Regions from separate parts of the Streptomyces sp. NBC_01515 genome, predicted to be linked through region 1. Evidence: riboswitches for the same ligand, from Rfam matches in the RefSeq annotation. Region 1 holds a riboswitch; the other holds the start of a gene.
What was found. Region 1 has a riboswitch for cobalamin ahead of OG407_RS13825 (cobalamin biosynthesis protein). Riboswitches for the same ligand answer to the same signal wherever they lie in the genome.

Region 1 (3,390 bases):
AAGTTGGACATGAGGGGGATCGCGCAGACGGCGACCCGCAGCACGTCCTCGCCGACCGGCGGCGCGGTGTTCGACTCGCGCACGGTGCCGCGCAGCGAGATCCGCAGCCCGTCCTCCTCGTCGATCCCGAGCCCGTGCCGGAACGGCAGCACGCCGTACGTCCGCCGCCCGGTGAGGCCGAGCAGCATCTCCAACCCCGGTTCCAGCAGCGATACATCGCCCCGGAACTTGTTGACGAGGAACCCGGCGACGAAGGCCTGGTCCTCGGGGCTGAGCAGCGCGACGGTCCCGAAGAAGGAGGCGAAGACGCCCCCGCGGTCGATGTCGCCGACCACGAGCACGGGCAGTCGGGCATTGCGCGCGATGCCCATGTTCACGATGTCGGTCCGCCGCAGATTGATCTCCGCGGGCGAACCGGCCCCCTCACAGATCACCGCGTCATACGTGCCCCGCAACTCGGCGAGACAGTCCAACACGGTCCCGAGCAGGGCCTCTTGCCGCCCGCCGTGATAGCCGCGGGCACTCATCTCGCCAACGGGCCTGCCCATCAGCACGACTTGGCTGGTGCGGTCGCTGCCCGGCTTCAGCAGCACGGGATTCATCAGCGCGGTCGGCTCGATCCGGCACGCCTGGGCCTGCATGGCCTGCGCCCGCCCGATCTCGGCACCCTCGCGCGTCACGAACGAATTCAGGGACATGTTCTGCGCCTTGAACGGCGCGACCTTCACACCCTGCCGCACCAGCCACCGGCAGATCCCGGCGGTGACGACACTCTTCCCGGCGTCCGAGGTGGTGCCGGCCACCAACAACCCACCGCCGCTCATGACTTCAGCCCCTTCACCAGCAGCCGCCCGGCGACACTGACCCCGAGCGCGAGCAGACCGACGCGCCGGGACAGCCGTACGGCACGCGCGATGTCCGGTACGGCGACGGCGCGTCCGTCGCCGTTCAGCACGGGCCGGTGCTCGACCCGGCCGCCGTAGGAGAGCGTCCCGCCGAGGCGTACGCCGAGGGCTCCCGCGAAGGAGGCCTCCACGGGGCCTGCGTTGGGGCTGGGGTGTTTGCGGGCGTCGGTGCGCCAGGCGCGGGCGGCGCCGCGCGGGTCGCCGCCCGCGACGGTCGCGAGGGCGGCGGTGAGGCGGGCGCCCGGCCAGCCGGCGACGTCGTCGAGGCGGGCCGAAGCCCAGCCGTAGCGGCGGTACTTGGCCGACTTGTGGCCGACCATCGCGTCGAGGGTGTTCACGGCCCGGAAGCCGACCAGGCCCGGGACGCCCGCGATGCCGCCCCAGACCAGGGCGCCGACGACCGCGTCGGAGGTGTTCTCGGCGACGGACTCGACGACGGCCCGGGCGATCCCGTCGGCGTCGAGGGACTGCGGGTCCCGCCCGCAGAGGTGGGGGAGCCGGGCCCGCGCACCGTCGATGTCACCGGCCTCCAGCGCCCGCCCGATGACCCCGGCCTCGCGCGCGAGGGAGGTCCCGCCGACGACGGCCCAGGTGGCGGCGGCGGTGAGGGCGGCAGAGGCCGTACGGGACGGTCGTAGGGCCGAAGTGGCCGCGGCGGCGAGGGTGATGGTGCCACCGACGCACACGGCGGTGTGCAGGGCGCCCCAGCCCCGGTGGTCGCGCCACAGCACCTGTTCCACGGCGCCCGCGGCACGGCCGAAGGCGGCGACCGGATGCCCGCGGCGGGGATCGCCGAGCAGGTGGTCACCGAGGAGGCCGGCGGCGGCGCCGTACGCGAAGACGCGATCGGCACGCATCGGGTCAGCCGATCGCTGGATCGGACACGGTGCGGGTACGGGACCTCGAACGACAGCCGAGCATGGCGATATGTCCTCACTCAGGGTGTCCACGCCCTGGTTCGACGAGACCGGCGGTGAGAGTTCCTGGCTCCCGGGGGTGTCTACCCCGGTGACAGTGGCGGGACCGCGCCGGATTCGCACCGGCTTCCTCTCCTGCCGCCGTATATGGCTCCGGCAGTCCACCATGCTGTTGGAAGGGCCGTCAACTTGCTGTTGACCTGCGGGGACGGAGTGTGCTGATGCCCACACGCGAGGGATCGGAGGGGTCACGCGGACGTGGGGTGCGGGACGGCGATCCGTCCCGCACCCCACGTTCCGTTCGACTGGCGGCCGGTCAGGCCACGATCAGATAGATCCCGTACGCCACCGCCGCCGCGCAGGCCGCGAAGCAGGCGTACGCGCCGGTCAGGGCGAGGGGCGCGGAGTCGCCCTGGGCGGTGGCGCGTTCGCGGCGGGAGAGGCCGACGATGCCGAGGGTGAAGACGGCCACCAGGGAGACGGTGGCGACGAGGCTGACGCCGAAGACGGAGCCGAGGGCTGCCCAGTCGATGTGCATGCTGATTCGTTCCTTCGTGTCCGGGGCGCGGGGCTCAGACGGCGGCGGCCGGCGGTGTCGCCGGGTCGGACTGCACGATGGGGGCCGGGTTCACGGGCGGCGAGGGGATCGTCGCCGTGAGGCCTTCGGAGAGGGCGACCGACGGGGGCGGCGGGGTCACGGCGGCGATCGCGGTGGTGATCACGCCGGCCGGTTCGTCGATCTCGTTGACGTTCGAGGCGTCGACGACCTGGCGGCGGGAGAGCAGCCAGATGCCGGCGCTGGAGGCGACCAGGAAGACGGCCACCAGCGCGGTGCCCCAGTCGCCGAGGTCGGTCACGGACTCGGCGAGCGCGCCGACCAGCGCGGCGGCCGGCAGCGTCAGACCCCAGGCGACGAACATCCGGGTCGCGGTCGACCAGCGGACGACCCCGCCCTTGCGGCCGAGGCCCGCGCCCATCACCGAGCCGGAGACGGCGTGCGTGGTGGAGAGCGAGAAGCCGATGTGCGAGGAGGCCAGGATGACCGCGGCGGCGCTGGTCTGGGCGGCGAAGCCCTGCTGCGGCTGGAGGTCGGTCAGGCCCTTGCCCATGGTGCGGATGATGCGCCAGCCGCCGATGTAGGTGCCCATCGCGATGGCGAGGCCCGCGGAGAGGATGACCCAGGTGGGCGGGTCCGAGTCGGGGGCGATGGAGCCGCCGGCGATCAGGGCCAGGGTGATGATGCCCATCGTCTTCTGCGCGTCGTTCGTGCCGTGGGCCAGCGAGACCAGTCCGGCGGAGGCGATCTGGCCGGCGCGGAAGCCCCTGTCGGCGGCCTTGCCCCCGGCGTTGCGGCTCAGGGCGTAGGAGAAGCGGGTGGCGAGCATCGCCGCGATGCCCGCGACGATCGGGGCGGCGACCGCCGGGAGCAGGACCTTGGTGACCAGGACGTCGCCGTGGACCGCGCCGGTGCCGGCCGAGGCGATGGTGGCGCCGATCAGACCGCCCATCAGGGCGTGCGAGGAACTGGACGGCAGGCCGACGAGCCAGGTCACCAGGTTCCAGAGGAT
Region 2 (3,390 bases), 5.7 Mb from region 1:
CTCAAGGTCGTTGACCTCGTCGCGCAGGGCTAGGGCGACCTGCCGGGCGGTGTCGCCGAGCGGCTGGTCGTCGCGGACGAAGGACCAGGCGAGCATGGTGACCGGTCCGGTGAGCATGCCCTTGACCGGGCGTGCGGTGAGGGACTGGGCGTACGTCGTCCAGCGCACCGTCATCGGTTCGGGGCGGGAGATGTCGCCGGCCAGGATCGGCGGGCGGACATAACGGGTGCCGTAGGACTGGACCCAGCCGTGCTGCGTGGCGAGGTACCCCGTCAGCTGCTCGGCGAAGTACTGGACCATGTCGTTGCGTTCGGGCTCGCCGTGCACGAGGACGTCCAGGCCGGTCTTCTCCTGGAAGGAGATGACCTCGCCGATCTCCGCCCTGATCCGCTCCTCGTAACCGGCCGTGTCGATCCGCCGCGCCCTCAAGTCGGCCCGCGCGGTGCGCAGTTCGGCGGTCTGCGGGAACGAGCCGATCGTGGTCGTCGGCAGCGGCGGCAGCCCGAGATGCGCACGCTGCGCCGAAGTCCGCTCGTCGTACGGCTGGGAGCGGCGGCCGTCGGCATCCGTGACCGCGGCGGCCCGCGCCCGTACGGCCGGGTCGCTGGTGAGCGCCGAACCGGCTCGGGAGGCCAAGTCGGCGCGGTTGGCGGCGAGTTCGGCGGTGATCGTGTCGGTGCCCTGGGTCAATCCCTTGGCGAGCGTGACGATCTCGGCCGTCTTCTGCCGTGCGAACGCGAGCCAGCGCAGGATCTGCGGCTCGATGTCCCGCTCGGCGGTCGCGTCGAGCGGCACATGGAGCAGCGAGCAGGAGGCGGCCACGTCGACCCGGTCGGCCAGACCGAGCAACGTGCCCAGTGTGGCAAGGGACTTGGTGAGGTCGTTGACCCAGACGTTACGGCCGTTGACCACGCCCGCGATCAGCCGCTTGCCGGGCAGTCCGCCTACGGAGGCGAGGTCGTCCAGGTTGGCGGCGGCGGCCTCGGTGAAGTCGAGCGCGAGGCCCTCCACGGGCGCCTTCGCGAGGACCGGCAGCGCGTCGCCGAGCCGGTCGAAGTACGAGGCGATCAGCAGCTTCGGCCGGTCCGTGAGGGCGCCGAGGTCGCGGTACGCGCGGGTGGTGGCGCTGAGTTCGGCCGGGGTGCGGTCCTGGACCAGGGCGGGTTCGTCGAGCTGCACCCATTCCGCGCCCGCCGCGCGCAGGTCGGCGAGGACCTCGGCGTACACGGGCAGCAGCCGGTCCAGGAGGGTCAGCGGATCGAAGTCCGTGGCCACCCCGGGCGCGGGCTTGGCGAGCAGGAGGTAGGTGACCGGGCCGACGAGCACCGGGCGGGCGGTCAGGCCCAGGGCGAGAGCCTCCTTCAACTCCGCCACCTGCTTGGTGGAGTCGGTGGTGAAGACGGTGTCCGGGCCCAACTCGGGCACGAGGTAGTGGTAGTTGGTGTCGAACCACTTCGTCATCTCCAGCGGCGCCACGTCCTGCGTGCCGCGCGCCATCGCGAAGTAGCCGTCCAGCGCGTCGAGTTCGACGGCGGCGCGGTGGCGTTCGGGGATGGCGCCGACCATGACGGTGGTGTCGAGGACGTGGTCGTAGTACGAGAAGTCGCCGGTCGGGACCTCGTGGATGCCGGCCTCGGCCAGTTGCTGCCAGTTCGTGCGGCGCAGTTCGGCTGCGGTGGCCCGGAGGGCGTCGGCGTCGACGCGGCCCTTCCAGTAGCCCTCGATGGCCTTCTTGAGTTCTCGGCCCTTGCCCTGGCGGGGGTAGCCGTAGACGGTGGCCCGTGCTGCCGCGGCTGCGGACTTCGGTGTCACGGAAATCTCCTTCGCGAGATATCTCCCTGGATCCCGGTGTCGGGACGTGAGCGCGAAGGTTCGTAGACCGGGGGATGGTGACCGCCCGTGTGTACGCCGACCCGCCCACGAGGTCACCGGGATTCCGCGCGCGAATGCTTCGCGTGCGGGCAGGTGGCAGGTCTTCGGACTTGCGGGCACGGCCTCCGTTTGGACCGGAGGTCACCTACTGGCCGTCGCTTCCCAGGTCCTGTTGTGGGGCCCAGTGCGTATGACGGCGGTCGTTCCCGCTTACCGCTGCGGGGCAGTCCCGGAATCTCACCGGGTTCCCTCTTGCGACGCGTCCGTCTGGCTGACGGGGCGAACCAGCTGCGCGGCCAGCCTAAAGGGTTTGGGGTGGGTGCGTCGATTTTTGGCTGACGGCCGGTGGGGGCTGGTCGCGCCCACGCGGCGGAGCCGCAAATCGATACAGCCCCGCGCCCCTAAAAAACAGGGTGGGGTCAGTTGGGCGGGGTTCCGAAGGCTCGGAGGATTTGCTCGGCCGCCAGGGTTGCTGTCAACTCGCCCTCGCGTACCTGGCGTTCGAGGTCCGGAGCCAGCGCGCGGACCGTCGGATCTGAGTGCAGGCGGCCCAGGAGTTCTTCTCGGACCATCGTCCATGTCCAGTCCACCTGCTGCTCGCTGCGTTTGGCAGCCAGGCGGCCCGTGGAGTCCAGCAGTGAGCGGTGTTGTTCCAGGCGTTCCCAGACCGTGTCCAGGCCGGTGCCCTCGCGTGCGCTGCAGCTCAGTACCGGCGGGGTCCAGGCCGCGTCGGCGGGATGCATCAGCCGTAGTGCGCCTGCCAGTTCACGTGCCGCGCTCTTCGCGTCGCGCTCGTGCGGGCCGTCCGCCTTGTTGACGGCGATGACGTCCGCCAGTTCCAGGACGCCCTTCTTGATGCCCTGTAATTGGTCGCCGGTGCGGGCCAGGGTCAACAACAGGAAGGAGTCGACCATGTTGGCGACCGCCGTTTCCGACTGGCCCACGCCTACCGTCTCGACGAGGACGACGTCGTAGCCCGCCGCCTCCATCACCACGATGGACTCGCGGGTCGCCTTCGCCACGCCGCCCAGCGTGCCGGCGGTGGGGGAGGGGCGGACGAAGGCGGCCGGGTCCACGGCCAGGCGTTCCATGCGGGTCTTGTCGCCGAGGATCGAGCCGCCCGTGCGGGTCGACGACGGGTCCACGGCCAGCACCGCGACCCGGAAGCCCTGTGAGGTCAGCAGTGTGCCGAACGCGTCGATGAAGGTCGACTTGCCGACGCCCGGTACGCCGCTGATGCCGATCCGGCGGGCCTGGCCGCTGTGCGGGAGGAGTTCGGTCAGCAACTCCTGGGCCATGACCCGGTGTTGGGGTTTGGTCGACTCGACGAGGGTGATGGCGCGGGCCACCAGGGCCCGCTTGCCGTCGAGTACGCCCTTCACATAGGTGTCGACCTCGATCACGGGGTGTGCCCGAGGTCGGCGGCCAGGCGCTGTACGAGGTCGTAGGCCGCGTCCGGGATCACTGTCCCGGGCGGGAACACGGCCGCCGCGCCCATCTCCAGGAGGGTGGGGACGT

Region 2: it holds a riboswitch for cobalamin, as region 1 does, so the genes downstream of both, metE (5-methyltetrahydropteroyltriglutamate--homocysteine S-methyltransferase) here and OG407_RS13825 (cobalamin biosynthesis protein) in region 1, are expected to answer to the same signal.

The regions. Positions count from the first base shown of each region.
Region 1 is NZ_CP109416.1:3,123,054-3,126,443, reverse strand. It holds gene OG407_RS13830 (cobyric acid synthase) at 1-824, opposite strand, end outside; gene OG407_RS13825 (cobalamin biosynthesis protein) at 821-1,762, opposite strand; cobalamin riboswitch at 1,862-2,004, opposite strand; gene OG407_RS13820 (hypothetical protein) at 2,139-2,360, opposite strand; gene OG407_RS13815 (anion permease) at 2,395-3,390, opposite strand, start outside.
Region 2 is NZ_CP109416.1:8,813,029-8,816,418, forward strand. It holds gene metE (5-methyltetrahydropteroyltriglutamate--homocysteine S-methyltransferase) at 1-1,812, opposite strand, end outside; cobalamin riboswitch at 1,950-2,176, opposite strand; gene meaB (methylmalonyl Co-A mutase-associated GTPase MeaB) at 2,292-3,275, opposite strand; gene scpA (methylmalonyl-CoA mutase) at 3,272-3,390, opposite strand, start outside.